DNA from 3 places in the Ensifer sp. Root954 genome. Region 1 is predicted to be linked to each of the others. Evidence: predicted binding sites of a transcription regulator. Region 1 holds the regulator's gene; each other region holds the start of a gene.
The links. The regulator LexA, encoded in region 1, represses DNA repair genes until DNA is damaged. The targets are predictions, from matches to a motif close to TGTTCNNNNTGTGTTCNG.
Positions count from the first base shown of each region.

Region 2: a site for LexA is predicted at 1,607-1,624, ahead of ASE71_RS15015 (PA0069 family radical SAM protein). Genes of this name have one in related genera too.
Region 3: a site for LexA is predicted at 3,720-3,737, ahead of ASE71_RS32505 (YifB family Mg chelatase-like AAA ATPase). Genes of this name have one in related genera too.

Region 1 covers NZ_LMJM01000014.1:52,576-59,046, reverse strand. The annotation lists gene ASE71_RS07580 (thermonuclease family protein) at 1-362, shown strand, start outside; tRNA gene ASE71_RS07575 (tRNA-Cys) at 515-588, shown strand; gene ASE71_RS07570 (hypothetical protein) at 786-1,127, shown strand; gene lexA (transcriptional repressor LexA) at 1,216-1,938, opposite strand; gene ASE71_RS07560 (hypothetical protein) at 2,175-2,471, opposite strand; gene ASE71_RS07555 (hypothetical protein) at 2,795-3,427, shown strand; gene ASE71_RS07550 (hypothetical protein) at 3,545-4,147, shown strand; tRNA gene ASE71_RS07545 (tRNA-Ala) at 4,301-4,376, opposite strand; gene adhP (alcohol dehydrogenase AdhP) at 4,753-5,778, shown strand; gene ASE71_RS07535 (ethanolamine ammonia-lyase) at 5,940-6,471, shown strand, end outside.
Region 2 covers NZ_LMJM01000023.1:196,576-203,046, reverse strand. The annotation lists gene ASE71_RS15030 (4-(cytidine 5'-diphospho)-2-C-methyl-D-erythritol kinase) at 1-155, shown strand, start outside; gene moaB (molybdenum cofactor biosynthesis protein B) at 157-699, shown strand; gene ASE71_RS15020 (hypothetical protein) at 993-1,514, opposite strand; gene ASE71_RS15015 (PA0069 family radical SAM protein) at 1,690-2,847, shown strand; gene ASE71_RS15010 (ribonuclease HII) at 3,069-3,719, shown strand; gene ASE71_RS15005 (F0F1 ATP synthase subunit B) at 4,019-4,504, opposite strand; gene ASE71_RS15000 (F0F1 ATP synthase subunit B) at 4,518-5,135, opposite strand; gene ASE71_RS14995 (F0F1 ATP synthase subunit C) at 5,212-5,439, opposite strand; gene ASE71_RS14990 (F0F1 ATP synthase subunit A) at 5,522-6,274, opposite strand; gene ASE71_RS14985 (AtpZ/AtpI family protein) at 6,335-6,471, opposite strand, start outside.
Region 3 covers NZ_LMJM01000052.1:411,021-417,491, forward strand. The annotation lists gene ASE71_RS32490 (LysE family translocator) at 1-132, opposite strand, end outside; gene ASE71_RS32495 (LysE family translocator) at 307-924, shown strand; gene cysK (cysteine synthase A) at 1,062-2,030, shown strand; gene ASE71_RS32505 (YifB family Mg chelatase-like AAA ATPase) at 2,096-3,628, opposite strand; gene gshB (glutathione synthase) at 3,845-4,792, opposite strand; gene ASE71_RS32515 (endonuclease) at 4,940-5,929, opposite strand; gene ASE71_RS32520 (sn-glycerol-3-phosphate import ATP-binding protein UgpC) at 5,926-6,471, opposite strand, start outside.

The DNA.
Region 1 (6,471 bases):
AGACGGCATCCATCCGTACCGATCAGTTCTATTTTTGCGGCATTCGCAACGACAACTGCGTGATCGATGGCGCGACCTTCGTCTTCCATGGCGAGACGATCCGCGTCGCCGATGTCGATGCACCGCGAATCCGCCAGGCAAGCTGCGACAAGGAGCGTTCGCGCGGCTTCTACGCCAAGCAGCGCCTGCGCGAATTGCTGAATGCAGGCGACTTCAGGCTGATCTCGGCGGGAGGGCGATCAGATGCCAAGGCCGGCGAGAAACTGCGCCTGGTCACCCGCGGTGACCAATCTCTTGGACGTGTACTCGTTTCCGAGGGGCTCGTGCGGCCGTGGGAAGGGCGCCCGACGCCCTGGTGCTGAGATCAGCTGGGAGACGATCGGCGGACATCGTCGATCGTTCTGTGGAAAGTATCCGTCCTGCAATTCGACGGCGCGTTTTTCAGAAAATGCCTCTTGCGGTTTTTCTGCAATCATTCTAAATCCGCGCCAACGCTTGGTTATCCGAGCTGTGAGGCCTCGTGGCGGAGTGGTGACGCAGAGGACTGCAAATCCTTGTACCCCGGTTCAATTCCGGGCGAGGCCTCCAATAATCTCACCTCGTTAAATTTGGTTTGGCGTTCTGCCTTAGGGCAGCGCGGTAAAATTCGCGACACGTCCGCGCAAGCCACGTCTCCTATGCCTCCGTCGGATCTTATCGCTTCGGTGAATTCGGTAGAGGGGGAACGATGACTCCGCTGAGATCAACCGCATCGGTAGCGTCCGTCAACATTAAGAACGGAGGCAATGGCATCAATGAAAAAGAGACTGATCCTGACGGCGTTGGCGTGTTTTGCGGCGACCGCTATGGAGGCGCGCGCGGACGACCTGGTTTTCCAGCTGAAGAACAACACCGGCGCGGTACTGACGAATTTCTATACGTCGCCGGTCGGCGTCAATGAATGGGAAGACGATGTTTTCGGTCGGCAGGTCCTGAACCCCGGCGAGAGCATGGAGATCACCATTGCCGACGGGCGGGACGTCTGCAAATACGACATGCGATTCGAATTCGAGGAAGGCTCGGCCCTCGATACGACCGAGGACACGCAGGATCTCTGCGAACTCGGCGAATACACGATCCACGAATAAGCGATCTGGATTTCAGGTCGCCTTAAATGGAAAGAGCCTCGCCACTTTCAGTGGCGAGGCTCTTTTGATTCGGCGTTCTGCCTGGAATTCAATGGTAGCGGCGGATCAGCCCGACGAGCTTGCCCTGGATTTTCACGCGATCCGGTCCGAAAATGCGCGTCTCGTAGGCGGGGTTGGCCGCTTCGAGCGCAATCGACGCGCCCTTGCGACGGAAGCGCTTCAGCGTCGCTTCCTCGTCGTCCACGAGCGCCACGATGATGTCGCCGGGATTGGCCGAGTTGCCGTTGCGGATGATCACCGTGTCGCCATCGAAGATGCCGGCCTCGATCATCGAATCGCCCTTTACTTCGAGGGCGTAATGCTCGCCGCTGCCGATCATGTCGAGCGGAACGGTAATGTCATGGGTGTTGTTCTGGATCGCCGAGATCGGCACGCCGGCAGCGATGCGGCCCATCACCGGGACGGAAACAGACGTGCTTTCGGCGACCGGCGCCGGCTTCGGCGTGGCAGGAGCGGCGGCCGGCGGCTTTCCGAGGCTGCCCTCGATCACGCTCGGCGAGAAGCCTCTGCGCGGCTGTTGCTGGCCGGCGGCGTAGGCTTCCGGAAGCTTGATGACTTCGAGCGCGCGCGCCCGGTTCGGCAACCGGCGAATGAACCCGCGTTCTTCGAGCGCCGTGATCAAACGGTGAATGCCGGACTTCGACGCCAGGTCGAGCGCATCCTTCATTTCATCGAAAGACGGCGGTACGCCCGACTCCTTCATGCGTTCGTGGATGAACAGAAGCAATTCCTGTTGCTTGCGGGTCAGCATGGCACGTCGCTCCAGAGGCGTGAAACAAATCAAGAACAGACACTATCTGTTCCATATGTGTTCCGCAAGTGCCTAAAATTCCGTGAATTCAGGCAATTGGCTGCTTCTGTGGGGGTCGATTGGTCACTTTTGCGGGAGCGGGGCGGTTTTCGGCGACGGTTGCGTCCCAAAACAGCGCCGGGCAGGCCGGTCGCGCGCGTGATTCGAACGAATCGCGGCTCTCTTCGCGGAGAGACTTAAGTCGCTTGCGAGGCCGAGCAGGCGTCTTCGAACTCCTTCACCGTCTCGGCGCTGTTGTCTTCCGGAAGCACTGCGTCGGCCGCATCGGTCGCAACGGGCGTATCGCCGTCATAAACGAAGGACTGGATGTAGAACGCGAGCGCGCCCTTCCAAACATTGCGTCCATCGATCTGATGGCACGGTACGGCCCGTTCGAAATCGGTCTGGAGTTCATCCACCGTCGCGGCACTGAGCTTGACGTCAGGCATATTGGGCGATGCGACTATCGAAGCGAGAAGCAGGGCGGCAAGCACGGTGATCGTCCACTTGATGAAGGGGTGGGACTAAGGGTTGGTAAACGATGTGAACCGCGCTTTCGTTCCGAAGTCCAGCAAGCATGGCGATCACTCTGCCATGTTCAACAGCTCTTTGCCCGCAGGCTGTGGCTGATTTGCGCCAGCCGCTCCATCTCGACCTCGTCTCGGCCGTTCTTCATGGACCGGCGCGGAGAATGCATCGGAGCTGCCAGCTTTCGCATCGGGCCTGGGGCGCGCAAAAATCCCTGCGGGGAAGGGCCTTCACCGTCTCGACAGGCCTCTAAAAAAAGATAACTTTGCGTGGAAAGTGGGGTGGTTGCATGCATAGATTGTCGTTGGTGGTGCTCGGCCTGTTGCTCACGGCTGGAGCGGCGTCTGCCGAAGAAGGGCGTTCGAATATCTGGAAACGGATCAACGCCTGGACGGTGGGATCCGATCCTTCCCTGGGAGGCTCGTGTTACGCGGCGACGAGCTATGACGCCGGCGCTATCCTTCGTATCGGCTTTTATCCGCGGGGATCGACGAACCTGGCGTTTCTTTCGATCGGCAATGCCGAATGGAAATCCATCGAGCCGCAGCGGGAATACGATGTTGCCTTGCAGCTCGACCGTGGTCGTCAGTGGCCGGCCGTTGCGTTCGGTGTTGATCTGACCGGCGCCAAGGCCCTTGTCGTCAACTTTTCCAACACCGACTTCTTTACCGAATTCGTTCGCAAGAACACCTTGGCGCTGGCCTTCGAGGGGCGCGTCGTCGCGAGCCTCAGCCTGCGTGATTCGATGAAGGCGGTAAGCGAGATGTTCAAGTGCCAGGAGGCGGTGAGCGCCTTGATCCCGAATGGCGGTCAGGGAGCGGCGAACGATCCCTTTGCGGGCGCCGGTGGCAATGCGCCGAACAACGATCCCTTTGCCGGCGGCGGCCAGACCAAGTCATCGAAAGATCCTTTCGCCATGTGATGGGCAGTCCGCTTGCCGCGGAGAGGTGAATATTCCTAAAATATTGCCTGGGATCGGCTAGGCACCCTCGACAGCGATGCGGGGACCTATCAAAATGCGGGCAAACGGGGGTTTTGCATGCGTAGATTGCTGGTCGGATTGGTAAGCTGTCTGATCGCCGCGGGATCGGCCGCGGCTGAGGAGTCCGAAATCATCAAGTGGAAGGATGTCGACGGCTGGACTGTTGCTTCCGACACCTCGATGGAGGGCTCCTGCTTCATCTCGTCGGTATTCGACGGCGGGGTCACCTTGCGCCTTGGGTTCTATCCCAAGGGCTCCGAGTCGCCGCTCTATATGAGCTTCGCCAGCGACGACTGGAGGTCGCTCGAGGTCGGCAAAGAGTACGACCTGACCTTCCGCTTCGACAAGACCGATCCATGGAGCGCCTCGGCGACCGCTGCCGGTGATGCGAGCGGAAAGTTTCTGTTCGTGAACGTCACCGACGCCGAGTTCCTGACGGGCTTCGTGCGCAAGCGGGCCTTGGCCATCGCGTTTGAAGATCGCGTCATCGCAAATCTCAGCCTGCGCGGCACCGGCCCGGCGGCCGACGAGTTGATGAAGTGCCAGAGGGCGGTCGACGAGATCATCGCCGACGAGGGCCGCAAGTCCAAGGAGAAGAAAGCCGACCCGTTCAATGCACCGAGCGAGAAGCGCTCGGCGCGGGATCCGTTCAGCCTCTGAAAACAGGTGGCCACGGGATCGGGCAGCGTTTCGCGAAGGCCGGACGGTGGATTAGCATGGCGGTGTCCCCAGAGAGACTCGAACTGGCGATCTGCTGATGACAAATCAGCCGCTGTTCCGATACCTCGGCAACCGGGCACCTTCTGATCGTTTTGGTGGAGCCGAAGGGAGTCGAACCCTCGACCTCCGCAGTGCGATTGCGGCGCTCTCCCAACTGAGCTACGGCCCCGTAGCATTCAGTCAACACGACCGGCGCCGATCCTGTCAATACGCGCGCCAGCGCGCCCGCTCGAACGCCGTTGCACGATCTGCGTTGTTCGATCCGGCCGGGCGCCGAAGGCAGTCGGTCTCTGAACCGCTTCTGCACTCCACCCATTGTCGAACTCTGCCGGCGGGTTTACGCTGCAACCTGACGATGGCGATACGTGAACCGCGTTGAAGTGTGGCGGTATACGCCAAGCAGGAAATGACGTCCGGGCACTGGCTGTGAGCGCCATGATGCTCGAGCCAATTACACGATTTTCGTATGTGAGATAGGCCCCTGCCGGCCCACTGTTCCCATAAGAAACCTCTCCGTGGCCCGGCGATTGGAGGAGGATTGGCAAATGGCTCAGGCGATGAAGGCAGCCGTCGTTCGGCAATTCGGCGCGCCCCTGACGATCGAGGAAGTGGCAGTGCCCACGCCGCAGCCGGGACAGATCCTGGTGAAATACGAAGCAACGGGCGTTTGCCATACCGATCTCCATGCTGCAAATGGCGACTGGCCGGTGAAGCCCAGCCCACCATTCATTCCCGGGCACGAGGGTGTCGGCTATGTCTCGGCGGTCGGCGCCGGTGTCAAAAGAGTGAAAGAGGGCGACAGGGTCGGCGTTCCCTGGCTTCACAGCGCCTGCGGCTACTGTCCGCATTGCCGCACCGGTTGGGAGACGCTGTGTGCGGCCCAGTCGAACACGGGATACTCGGTCAACGGGACGTTCGCCGAATATGGCCTGGCGGATCCTGATTTCGTCGGCAGCCTGCCCAATGGGCTGGAGTTCGGCCCTGCCGCGCCGGTTCTGTGTGCCGGGGTCACCGTTTACAAGGGGTTGAAGGAAACGGAAGTCCGTCCCGGTGAATGGGTTGCCATCTCCGGCATCGGGGGGCTTGGCCACATGGCCGTGCAGTACGCAAAGGCGATGGGCATGCATGTCGTCGCGGCGGACATCTTCGACGACAAGCTGGCACTTGCAAAGCAATTGGGCGCCGACCTGACAGTCAACGGCAAGGCCAAGGATGCGGTCGAGCAGGTGATCAAGGCCACCGGCGGCGTGCATGGAGCGCTTGTGACTGCAGTCTCGCCCGCTGCGATGGAACAGGCGTTCGGTTTCCTGCGTTCGCGCGGCACCATGGCGCTCGTCGGCCTGCCCCCAGGTATGATCTCGGTGCCGGTCTTTGAGACTGTTCTTAAGCGCATCACCGTGCGTGGATCGATCGTCGGCACCCGCCAGGACCTGGAAGAGTCGCTCCAGTTCGCTGCTGAAGGTAAAGTCGCGCCGCATTTCTCGTGGGATAGCCTCGAGAATATCAACGAGATCTTCCGCCGCATGGAAGCCGGGAAGATCGACGGTCGCATCGTGATGAGCCTGCAGTAATCGACTTTGACAGGCCCGGCTGGTCGAGGCTCGCCGGGTCCGTGTCGATGCCCAAGGGACACGTGTCGAGCATTTACTCTTATGCGCCTTCCTTAGATCGCCGGTCACCAGAGGGCCGTCGGGCGAGATGCCGATAGACCTTTTGCAGAAAGGAAATGGCAATGAGCAAAGGCATGTTCTCAGACCAGCATGCACTGTCCAGGCGCGATCTCCTGTTGGTGGCGGGAACTGCGGCGGCCACGCTTACAGCCTACAGTCATGCTGCCCGTGCCGCGCCAGGCCCAAGCAACCTCGTGATCGACGACGTGAAGCAGGATGAGGACATCTTTGCCTATATCAGCAGGATCAAGGGCGGCTTTGACGAGACGACCTATCGGCAGGTTCTGGGATGCGCGAATGCGTTCAAGGAAGGAGACCAGACGATCGCTGTGGCTGCGGAAAATGATACGTCCCGAACGAACGCCCGAGCCCTCCTGGCAAGAACGAAGATCGCAGACCTCGATCAGCACCCGCTGTTTGAGGACGATCTGCAACGACTGATTTGGCAGACCACCGACAGGGCTCAACAAGAAAAGCTGAAAGACTGGACGATGGGCCAGCTGAAGGAATTTCTTCTGACCAAATCGGAAGATGAGATCAAAGGCGTCATGCATGGCCTGACCAGCGATACCATCGGCTGCGTGCCGAAGCTGA
Region 2 (6,471 bases), on a different contig from region 1:
CCGGATCGGCGCTCACGCGCATGTCGGGCTCAGGCGCCACATGCTTCGGCCTTTTCGACAGCGACGTGCGCGCGGCTGCGACAGCGCGCGCTCTTTCGGAGGCCTACCCCGGGTGGTACGTTCTCGCCTGCAGGACAGTGGGCAAAGGGAAATAGCATGGCCGGTATCGACGAAAAGCGTCCGTTCATTCCTGTCGGGATCGCCATCCTCACGGTCTCCGACACGCGCACGCGCGCCGACGACAAGTCGGGCGACACATTGGAAGCGCGGGTGCGTGACGCCGGCCATCGGCTTGAGGCGCGCGCCATCGTTTCCGACGACAAGACGAAGATCTACGACCAGGTAAAGGCCTGGACGCTCGATCCCAACATCGACGTAGTGATCACGACAGGTGGAACGGGCTTCACCGGGCGGGACGTGACGCCTGAGGCGCTGGAACCGTTGTTCGAGAAGCGCATGGACGGGTTCTCCGAAGTCTTCCACCGTATCTCCTTCGAGAAGATCGGCACCTCGACGATCCAGTCGCGGGCAACTGGCGGCGTTGCCAACGCCACCTTCATCTTCGTCCTTCCGGGTTCGCCCGGTGCCTGCCGTGATGCGTGGGACGGCATCCTCAAGCAACAGCTCGACTATCGGCACATGCCCTGCAATTTCGTGGAGATCATGCCGCGGCTCGACGAGCATCTGAAACGTGGCTGAAGAGCTTGGACCGTTCCGGCTTGGCCGACCTGTTACCTTAGTAACTGACGGTCGCTTCTCCTCTCGTTAGTCTCCAAGCGTTGACACAGCGAGGAACGACCGCCGCACGTTCTATTCCTCGCGCCGCAAGACCCTTCCGCCTCTGTCCCCCAGGCGGAATGCAATGTTGGATACGACGGGTAGCCAGAATGCTGCCCGGATAGAAATCTACCAAACAAGGTCATTTGAGAGCCGCTTGGAGGTGCCGTCCCCCCGGGACTGGCACCTTTAATTTTGCGCGCTACGAACCGGCGTTACCGCCTGGCTTCGACGGCGACCCAGGCCGGAACAAGTTCGGTCGAGAGCTTGCGGACAGAGCGGACATTCGTCATGGCATCCAGGCCCGTATTGCCGCGGGCGGCCGCAAGAGCATCGTTCTTGCGCAGGAGAAAGCCTGTCTCCAGCGGCTTTCCCCGCCGGGTCAGCCGGCGGAAGAGAGGCATGCGATGCAGCCTCGAACCGGAGAAGCGGGCCGGTGCCTTGTTCATCGACACGTACTCGGCCAGTTCATCGATCCAGCGGCCGATCGGGCGGGCGCCCGGCTCCAGCAACATCAGCCATTCGCCACGCGCCGAACCCACCACATCGGCGAGATCCCAATTCCGGCAGAAACGGCATCCAGCGGCATCGGCCACATCGGACGAACCATCCTTCGAACCATGATCGAGGATGATCACATCGCTGACCAGCCCCTCCACGGCGCCGGCAACCAACACAGCAAGCGTCTGCGCCAGTTCGGCTTCGTTGTCGCGGGTTTCCATGATGATCGTGAGCATGGTTTCTCGTAACGCATCGGCACGGCAATTGCTACATCCAGGACATCGACCGAAGCGGTGCCTTGATCGACAAAACCGAAATTCCAATTTTTTGTTCTTGAATTGTTCCCTCATTCGCGATAGGAAAATAATCAGAACAAAACGGGATCAAATATCTGATTCCGGGGAGATTCCAATGACCGAGCTGTCTCAGATCAGGCAGGGTGCCCTTGCGCCCGCCAACACGGCAGATGTGGCCGACGCGATGATGAGCGCAACGGGCCTCCGGATCGACATCGATCGCCGCCGGGGGCGCGGCGCCGGGATCAACATGTCCGGCAGGTTCGAACCGCGCAGCCGCGAGACGTTCGACGACGGTTGGGAAAGCCTGGAGGATCTGCCGCCGTTCAAGACCGAGGTTCAGGTCGAGAAGCCGCGCACGGTGATCACGAGGAACGAGTCTCCCGACATCTCCTTCGACCGCTCGATCAATCCCTATCGCGGCTGCGAGCATGGTTGCATCTATTGCTTTGCCCGCCCCACGCACGCGTATATGGGCCTATCGGCCGGCCTCGACTTCGAAGCAAAACTGTTTGCCAAGCCGGATGCACCGCGACTTCTGGAGCGCGAACTGGCGCGGCAGGACTACAAGGTGAGGCCGATCGCCATCGGCACCAACACCGACCCCTATCAGCCGATCGAGAAGGAGTGGCGCATCATGCGCCAGATCCTCGAGGTGCTGCGGGACGCCAACCATCCGGTCATGATCGTCACCAAATCAGCGATGGTCACCCGCGATATCGATATCCTGGCGCCGATGGCGGAAAAGGGACTGGTGCGCGTCGGCATCTCCGTCACGACACTCGACCGGAAGCTCGCCCGCACGATGGAGCCGCGGGCCTCTACGCCGAGCAAGCGGCTGGAGGCGATACGCATGCTTGCCGAAGCGGGCATCCCGGCCGGTGTTCTCGTTTCCCCTATCATTCCGGCGCTGAACGACCACGAGATCGAGCGCGTGCTCGAAGGCGCAAGGACAGCCGGAGCAACCGAAGCAAGCTATGTCCTGCTGCGGCTGCCGCTCGAGGTCAGCCCGCTCTTTCGCGACTGGCTGCTGCGCAATTATCCGGACCGCTACCGGCACGTCATGTCGCTCATCCGCTCCATGCGTGGCGGCAAGGACTATGACGCCGAATTCGGCAAACGCATGAAGGGCGCCGGCCCCTATGCGTGGCAGATTGGCCGCCGCTTCGACCTGGCGGTCAAGCGCCTCGGCTTCAACCCGACGCGCCGGCAGCTGCGCGACGATCTCTTCGTGCCGCCGCTCGGAACGGGGGTGCAGCTCTCGCTTCTTTGAAGGCTTTCCGGTCGCCTGGGTAGCCATCCCGCAATTTCGTAATCGGCGCGCGGCGAGAGATGATCGCCCCGCACCGCCAGGCGAACCCGATAGCGGGCGCCTCAGATCGCATAGCAGTTCCGGTGCCCCTTACCCGCCGTGGGCCCCGGTAATCCCCCGTCCGCCGCCGCACTCGGACCTGGGGGCTTGAAGAGAATCGGGCGATCATGCGAATTAGACTTATGTCTCGCAGATCGTCCGATTCTCCCCTTTTTCCCGATATCATCGAAGCGCCCGATTTCAGTTTCGAGCTTTCGGCCAAGGGCGATGGCTTCTGGCCGGTCGCCGGAGCAGATGAGGCCGGGCGTGGGCCGCTCGCGGGACCGGTGGTCGCCGCCGCCGTCATCCTCGATCCGGACGCCATTCCCGCAGGCCTCGACGACAGCAAGAAGCTGACGGCGCAGGCGCGCGAAAAACTGTTCGAAGAAATCCTCGCCACGTCCGAAGTGTCGATCGCCTCGGCTTCGGCCGGCACGATCGACGCCACCGACATCCGCAAGGCAAGCCTTGAAGCCATGCGGCGCGCCGTGGCCGGCCTGCCCTCGAACGCACGCTTCGTGCTCGTCGACGGCCGTGACGTGCCGCCCGGCCTCACCTGCCACGCCAAGGCGGTCGTCAAGGGCGATGCGCGGTCGCTGTCGATCGCCGCCGCTTCGATCGTCGCCAAGGTCACCCGCGACCGCATGATGGCCCGTGCCGATCTCGCACATCCCGGCTACGGCTTCGCGCTCCATGCCGGCTATGCGACGGTGACCCACCGTCGCGCCATCGAGACCCACGGCCCCTGCCCGCTGCACCGCATGAGCTTCCGGCCGCTGCGCCGGGACGACTAACCTTTGCGCAATCCCTGACCAGCGCTACGCAGGCGTTTTCGGTTCCGCTTCCGACATATCTCGTCAACAGCTTTTCTCGCGTCAAAAGCCATACCGGCGGCGCGCATGCTGACGTGCGCTACGCTAGCCGTTGAACACTGGTCCTACTTCGGCGGCCGAACCTGATGTGGCGAAACGCCTACGCAAATCTCTGAGTGAGGCTGGCACCACCCATTGTTCGGGCCAGCGCGTTCTCTGCAGACAGGCATAAAAAAAGCCCCGCACGAAGCGGGGCTTTCTTCAATCGAATGTCCGAGCGCTTAGTTCAAGCGTGCCTTGACGTCGCCAAGTGCCTTCTTGAACAGATCGCTCTGGGCGCCGGCGTCCGCCTTGGCGGCAATGACCTTCTCGGCAGCGGCGATCGCGAGATCGACGGCAGCGGAACGAACCGCGTTGATCGCATCGCTTTCGGCCTGCTTGATCTTCTGTTCCGAAAGAGCCGTGCGACGAACGACGTATTCCTCGGTCTTCTGCTTGGCTTCCGCGGTCAGCATTTCGGCTTCGCGCTGGGCCGCAGCGACGATGCCAGCAGCTTCCGCTTCGGCATCCTTGCGCTTGCGCTGGTATTCAGCGACGAGGCCCTGTGCTTCTTCGCGCAGGCGCTTGGCTTCGGTCAGCTCGTTGCCGATCTTTTCGGCGCGGGCGTCGAGCGCCTTGCCGACCATGCCCGGAACCTTGAGATAGGCAATCAGGACGAAGAACAGGATCAGGCCAACGAAGGCATAGAAAGTTGCATCAAGATGCATAGTTCAGTGCTCCTCAGTTGCCAGCCGATGCCTTGACGGCAGCGGTGATCTCGGCCTTGGTGACGGTTCCGCCGATCAGCTGCTTGACGACAGCCGTTGCGGTTTCCTCGGCGATGGCGCCGACGTCGGCCAGTGCTTTTGCCTTGATGTCGGCGATGCGGTCTTCTGCAGCCGAGATCTTCTTGGCAAGGTCGGCTTCGACGGCGGTGCGGTCAGCATTGGCCTTGGCCTTTGCGGATTCGCGGGCGTCGTCGGCGATCTTGTGACCCTTGGACTTGGCGGCTGCCAGGTCCTGCTCGTAGGAAGCGATGGCAGCGTCGGCTTCGCCCTTGAGGCGGGACGCTTCATCGAGATCCTGAGCGATCCGATCGTGACGGGTTTCCAGAATTCCGCCGATGCGCGGAATGATGACCTTCGACATCAGGAGATAGAAGAGGCCGAACGTGATCGCGAGCCAAAGCAGCTGCGATGCGAAATGGGTCGTATCGAAGGGCGGGAACACGCCGGAGCCAGCCTCGCCTTCGTGAGCCACACCCGTTTCGGTGTGCACCTCACCGGCCGCAGCGGCATCGTGTGCTTCGGCGCCTTCAGTGGTGGTTGACTGCTGGGCATAAGCCGCGGTCACAAACATGCTCACCTCCAGGTGCACTCAAGAATATGCGCGGCCGCGACCTTTTGACGGGTCGCGGCCGAAACTCCAGCCGATATTAGACGGCGAAGAGGAGGAGCAGGGCTACGAGCAGCGAGAAGATGCCCAGAGCTTCCGTAACGGCGAAGCCGAATACGAGGCGGCCGAACTGGCCGTCAGCAGCCGACGGGTTACGCAGCGCGCCAGAGAGGTAGCTGCCGAAGATGTTGCCGAGGCCGAGAGCCGTGCCGGCCATGCCGAGGCAAGCGAGACCTGCGCCGATGTACTTTGCTGCTTCCGCTTCCATGTTTGAACTCCTTCGAATGGTGTTGCGGCTTAGGATTGCGCTTCCGGCGGAGGTCCGGCCGGAAGCAAGCGACTGTTATTCCTTAGTGGCTTCCGGGATGGACAGCGTCGTTGAGGTACATGCAAGTCAGTACCGCGAAGACATAGGCCTGGAGGAAGCAGACGAGGAACTCAAGACCGGTAATGGCGACGGTCATGATGAGCGGCAGGATGGCGCCACCGATGCCGACCGCGCCGAGGGCGCTGAGCGAGGTGACGAAGCCTGCGAAGACCTTCAGCGTGATGTGCCCGGCCAGCATGTTGGCGAAAAGACGGACCGAGAGGCTGATGGGGCGGGAAAGGAACGAGATGACTTCGATCGCGACGACGAGCGGCAGAAGGACGCCAGGAACGCCATGCGGCACGAAGAGCTTCAGGAAGCCGAGACCGTGCTTGTAGAAACCGTAGAGAATGACGGTACCGATGACGAACAGCGCCAGAGCGAAAGTGACGATGATCTGGCTGGTGACCGTGAAGAAGTAGGGCATCATGCCGAGCAGGTTCGCCGTCAGGATGAACATGAACAGCGAGAACACCATCGGGAAGAACTTCATGCCGCCGCTGCCGGCACCTTCGCGCAGCATCGAGGCGATGAATTCGTAGGACATTTCCGAGACCGACTGCATGCGGGTCGGGATAAGACCGCGCTGCGACGTCGTCAGATAAAGAAAGCCTGCGGCAACACCCACGGTCGCGACCATGAACAGCGACGCATTGGTGAAGGAAAAGTCCATTCCGCCAATTTCGATCGGGACAATCTTATTGACCAAGAACTGGTGGGTCGGATCGTTTGACACCGCGCTTCTCTTTCGTTCTACCCGCCCGAGAGCGGAAACCGTTTTCTTCGGGGCAACGCCTCAGCGGGCGTCGCCGTCCTTCTTGTCATTCCCAGAACCGCCTCTTCCGGCTTCCGGTGTCGCCACCATACCGGCCGAGCGCAGCACATTCAGCACGCCAGCGCAGAAGCCGAGAAGCAGGAAGATAATCAATCCCC
Region 3 (6,471 bases), on a different contig from region 1:
GAGCGAAATCAAGCCGGCGCCCGGCCCCTGGCTGATCGAGCGCGAGATCAGGTAGATCATGTTCGGGCCTGGCGTCAGCACCATGCCAAGGGCCAGGAGGGCAAAGCCGATCATATCCTTCAACTCGGGCATGGAGAGGCGCCTTTCGCTCGTTTTCGCCAAGCTCTACGCATTTCGCACCAGCGGACAACGCCAGACTTGTCACCCGGTCAATTTCTTCAGCGGACGCCCGCCGGTCGCAGTTCGGTGATTTCCTTTTTCAGTCGCTTGAGGTAGAAATCGGCATCATCTTCGGAAGGACATTCCATGACGCTCGCGGCCCTCATCGCCTATAGCGGCGCGCTCTTCATCGCTGCGGCCATTCCAGGCCCCGGCGTGACGGCGCTGGTTGCGCGCGCGCTCGGCTCGGGTTTCCGCGAGACCTTCTTCATGGGCCTCGGCATCGCGCTCGGCGACATGATCTATCTAACCGCGGTCATCCTGGGGCTGGCGCTGATTGCCCAGACCTTCACCACAGCCTTCCTGGTGGTGAAGTTTGCCGGCGTCCTCTACCTCGGCTACATCGCATGGAAGCTGTGGAGCGCAGGGCTGCTGCCGGAGGACATCAAGGCGAAGCCGTCGACGAGTTCGGCCATGTCCTTTCTGTCCGGCCTGCTGATCACGCTCGGCAATCCGAAGACGATGCTGTTTTACGTGGCGCTCGTGCCGACGCTAATCGACATTCGGGCGATCGGACCCGGCGACTACGGCCTGCTCCTGACCGCCACCTTTCTGGTGCTCTTGAGCGTTCTCGTACCCTATATGCTGCTCGCCTCGCGTGCGCGTCTGCTGCTCAAGCAACCGAAGGCCCTGAAAGCGCTGAACCGGGTTGCGGCCAGCGTGCTTGCCGGCACGGCGGCCTATATCGCCGTTCGCGCCAGCTGAAAAAACTTTTCCCGAACAACGACTTCGCCAGTGGTTTTTCCTTCGGCGGATCGCTGCGCGGTGTTTGTCGTTCTGGAATTGCGCGATCATTGTTCCTATTCTCATAGCTCGACAATTTACGCCCAAGGGAGAAACCCATGTCCGACACACGCAAGCCCGGCCGCGGCCGCGTCTACTCCTCGATCACGGAAACGATCGGCGACACGCCCATCGTGCGGCTGGACAAGCTTGCCAAGGAAAAGGGCGTCAAGGCGAACCTGCTCGCCAAGCTCGAATTCTTCAACCCGATCGCCTCGGTCAAGGACCGTATCGGTGTGGCGATGATCGAGAGCCTGGAAGCGCAGGGCAAGATTACGCCCGGCCGCACGACGCTGGTGGAGCCGACCTCCGGCAATACCGGCATCGCGCTCGCCTTCGTCGCGGCCGCCAAGGGCTACAAGCTGATCCTGACGATGCCAGAGACCATGTCGGTCGAGCGGCGCAAGATGCTGGCGCTGCTCGGCGCCGAGCTGGTGCTGACCGAGGGCGCCAAGGGCATGAAGGGCGCGATCGCCAAGGCGCAGGAACTGGTCGAGACACTGCCGGACGCCATCATCCCACAGCAGTTCGAAAACCCGGCCAACCCGGAAATTCACCGCAAGACGACGGCCGAAGAAATCTGGAACGACACGGACGGCGCTGTCGACATTTTCGTCTCCGGCATCGGCACCGGCGGCACGATTACCGGCGCCGGCCAGGTGCTGAAGGCGCGCAAGCCTTCGATCAAGGTAATCGCCGTCGAGCCGGAGGAATCTCCGGTTCTGTCCGGTGGCAATCCCGGGCCGCACAAGATCCAGGGCATCGGCGCAGGCTTTGCGCCGGCGATCCTCGACACCACGGTCTATGACGAGATCGTCACGGTCAACAGCGCGGAAGCGATCGAGGCCGCCCGCCTTGTCGCCAAGCTCGAAGGCGTGCCGGTCGGCATCTCCGCCGGTGCAGCCCTGACAGCGGCAATCGAGGTCGGCCAGCGCGAGGAAAATGCCGGCAAGACCATCGTCGTCATCATCCCGTCCTTTGCCGAACGCTACCTCTCGACGGTGCTGTTCGATGGCCTGGGCGGCTGATCAGGCCGACTTCAGTTCCAATCGGAAAGGGCGCCCGTGGCGCCCTTTTTTTTCAAGGCACGCCGCTATGCGGCGACGGGCAAGCGTTCCCCGGCGATCCGATAGGAAATCGCCTCGGCGAGATGGATGCGACCGACGGTTACTGCGCCATCGAGATCGGCAAGCGTGCGGGCGACCTTCAGCACACGATGGTAGCCGCGGGCGGAAAATTTCATCTTTTCGGCGGCGTCCCGGAGAAGCTGCAGGCCGGCCGCATCGGGTGCTGCGATCTTCTCGATCATCGAGGTTGACGCGCGGGCATTGCTTGTCAGCTCTGGATGTCCGAGGGCGGCGAAACGATCGATCTGCATGGCACGGGCGCGCGCGACGCGACGAGCAACGACCTCGCTGCTTTCGGCTGCGGCCGGCTTCAGGAGATCGGCGGCGCTGACGGCCGGCACGTCGATGCGGATATCGATGCGGTCCATCAGCGGACCGGAGATGCGTGCCTGATAGTCGGACATGCAGCGCGGTCCACGGGCGCAGCTGCGGCCGGGTTCGCCGGCCATGCCGCAGCGACAGGGGTTCATGGCCGCGACAAGCTGGATCGCGGCGGGATAGCTGACGCGGTGGTTGGCGCGGGCGATGATGCATTCGGCGGTTTCAAGCGGCTGGCGCAGCGCGTCGAGCACCTGCGGCGAGAATTCCGGAAACTCGTCGAGAAACAGTACGCCGTTGTGCGCAAGCGACGCCTCGCCGGGCTTGGCACGCAAGCCGCCACCAACCATGGCGGCCATCGTCGCGGAATGATGCGGCGTGCGGAACGGCCGCCGGTCCGAGAGCTTGCCGCCCGGAAGCTGCCCGGCGATCGAATGGATCATCGACACTTCGAGGAGCTCGGCCGGGTTGAGCGGCGGCAGGATCGACGGCAGGCGGGCAGCGAGCATCGACTTGCCCGAGCCGGGCGGGCCGACCATCAGCAGATTGTGGTTGCCGGCGGCCGCCACTTCGAGCGCCCGCTTGGCGCTTTCCTGACCCTTGATATCGGCGAGATCGGGCAGGTTAGATGCGCCTGAGCGGATCGCGGCCTCGGGTCGCGAAAGCACCTGCGTACCGCGGAAATGGTTGGCGATTGCGATCAGGCTGCGGGGCGCCAGAATGTCGATCTCGGCCCCGGCCCAGGCCGCCTCGGGTCCGCTTTCGGCCGGGCAGATCAGCCCCTTGCCGAGCGCATTGGCACCGATCGCGGCGGGAAGCGCGCCGGCAACGGCAGCAATGGTGCCATCGAGATTGAGCTCACCGATCACCACATAAGGCGCCAACGCATCGCCGGGAATGGCGCCGAGAGCTGCCATCAGGCCGAGTGCGATCGCCAGGTCGAAGTGGCTGCCCTCCTTGGGAAGGTCAGCGGGCGCAAGATTGACGGTCACGCGCTTGGCCGGCAACGCCAGACCTGAAGCATGAAGGGCGGCCTGCACCCGCTCGCGGCTTTCGGCGACGGCCTTGTCCGGCAGGCCGACGATCTGCATGCCGACCTTGCCCGGCGCGACCATCACCTGCACATCGACAGGCAGACCCTCGATACCCTGAAATGCGACCGTGCTGACGCGCGCGACCATGCTTGCCCCCTCGCCCAGGCAGCCCAGTTATCGGGCGCCACAACCGCCCAGGGTTGCAGGCAGAAGCCTTGCACGGATCGCGCACAAAAACAAGAACAATAACGGAACATTTGAGGAGGCGCGGGCCTGTACCCGGGACGTTTCGGCAAACGGCCGCGGGCGTAGGCCCGCGGCAAGCGCCATCGACCCGAGATGGCTCCTAGGCCGAGATCTTGATCAGGCGCGCTTGCGCTCGATCGCATCCCAGAGCAGGCTCGCGACATCGGCGCCGCCGAACTTTTTCACTTCGCGGATGCCGGTCGGCGACGTCACGTTGATCTCGGTCATGTAGTCGCCGATAACGTCGATGCCGACGAAGAGGAAGCCGCGCTCCTTCAGCGCAGGCGCGATGCGGGTGCAGATTTCCTTCTCACGCGCCGTCAGTTCGGTCGGCTCAGGCCGGCCGCCAGCATGCATGTTGGAGCGGGCGTCGTGGTCTGCCGGAACGCGGTTGATGGCGCCGACCGGCTCGCCGTCGACGAGCAGGATGCGCTTGTCGCCCTTGCGCACCGCCGGCAGGTATTCCTGGGCGATGAAGGGCTCGCGGAACATCTGGCCGAACATTTCGAGCAGAGAGGACATGTTGCGGTCGTCGCGGGTCGAGTGGAACACGCCGGCGCCGCCGTTGCCGTAGAGCGGCTTCAGGATGATGTCGCCCATTTCCTGGCGGAAGCTGGCGATCTCAGCGGGGTCGCGGGTGATCAGCGTCTTCGGCATCAGGTCGGCGAATTCGGTGACGAAGATCTTCTCCGGCGAATTGCGCACCCAGGCGGGATCATTGACGACCAGCGTCTTCGGATGCAGGCGTTCCAAAAGGTGCGTCGAGGTAATGTAGGCCATGTCGAAGGGCGGGTCCTGGCGCAGCAGGATGACGTCCATGGTCGAAAGATCCACGCGCTCGGCTTCGCCAAGCGTGAAGTGGTCGCCCTTGACGTCGCGCAGCGTCATCGGCTGCACGCTCGCATAGACCTTGCCGTCGCGCAGCGACAGCTTTTCCGGCGTATAGTGGAAGAGGCGATAGCCGCGCGACTGTGCCTCGAGGCTCATGGCGAAGGTGGAGTCACCCGCAATGTTGATGCCCGACACATGGTCCATCTGGACCCCGACATTGACGATTTTCGCCATCTACCCATTCCCTCATGGATCACGCTTAGCGTGATCGATTTCAAACCGCCGGAGCGAATGAGGACGGGAAAACCGCTGCCCTCTGCCGCACTGGCAAAGCCCTCGACATGTAGAATGCGGGCGGGCCTTAGGCAAGGAGAGGCGAGCCTATTCGAAGCCTTCGATCACGCAGGTGATGAGATCGTGATCCGAAAGCGGCCGGCCGGTTTCGTCAAGCGAAGGAATGATCGTGGTCTCGCCGATCTTCAGCCCGCGCGACAGGAACCAGTCGAGCTTCATCGCCCGCTCTGGCCAGCGGGTGATCAGGCTCGGCCGCGTGGTCATCACGTCGAGCGGCCCACCATGGCGGGTAAAGCCTCTGATGGCGCTCATGGCAAACAGCCCTTCGGCCTCGAAATCGCCGCCGGCATGGTTGCCGGTATTGAGATCGCCACCGATCATCACCGGCAGGCCGGGGAAAGTCTCGTCGAGTGCATCGATCAATTCCTTGACCTGGCGCGCTCGGTAGACGGCAGTCGTCGCACTCTCGAGATGGGTGGAGACGGCGACGAAGGGTCCGGCTTCCGTCTCGATGACGGCGCCGATCGCACAGCGCTCGCCAAGGCGCGGCTGCTCGCCATCGGTGAACCAGAGGCGTTCGCCCCATAGGCGCAACATGAAGGGCCGGGAGAACGGCACCGCAGCCATCAGCGCATTGCCATGGAACCCCTTGGCGTTGAATTCGTCCTCACAGAACTCACGCTCCGTATCGGAGCCGAGACCCATCTCGATGAACTCGATGCCATACGCATAGTGCATGCCGAGTGTTTCGGCGACTTCGGCGGTCGGGTGACGCTGGCCGGTGCGGGCCATGCCGTTGTCCATTTCTGAAAGAAGGACGACCGGCGCGTTCGTCGCGGCGAGATGGGCGGCGCTTTCGGCCGGAAACAGGCAGCGCTCCAGGTTCCAGGCAGCAACGGTGAACGGGAAGGCGAGCGGCGTATCGGAGGCCGGTGTGCCGCCGACCTCCACGCTGTTCATCTCCGGCCGTGCGGCCATGGCTGCGTCATGGGCGGCAATGGTGCGCACGATCTCGGCAAAGCTGGCGCGGGTTTCAAGCGAAGGAACGGCAAGCTGCTCGACGGTCTTGGAGATCACGATGCGGTCTCCAGGCGTGGCGCTGCAACCGGCGCTTCATTGGCAAACGACGTGCCGCGCTCCAGCCGCTTGCCGGTCTCGGTCGAGAAGAAGTGCAGACGGTCGACGGCGATCGTCACTGCAAGATCACCCGAAAGTGGCGTCTCCGGAGACAGCGCGATGGTGAGCGCCTGGCTCTCGATGGTGCCGTGCACGAGCCGCTGCGCGCCCAGTTCCTCGACATAGTCGACCTGGAACAGCATGGCGTCCTCGCCGACGCCGGCGAGCTTGAGATCTTCGGCGCGAAGCCCAACCGTGACCGGGCCTTCGACCGGCGCACGGTCGCCAAGCGCGATCCTGTAGAGACCGATCTGCAGGTTGCCGCCTTCGATCTCACCCTTGATCAGGTTCATCGCCGGCGAGCCGATGAAGCTGGCGACGAAGGTTGAGGCCGGGCGGTGATAGACGTCGAGCGGACGGCCGATCTGTTCGATGCGACCGCCATTCAGCACCACGAGACGGTCGGCAAGGGTCATCGCCTCGAGCTGGTCGTGGGTGACGTA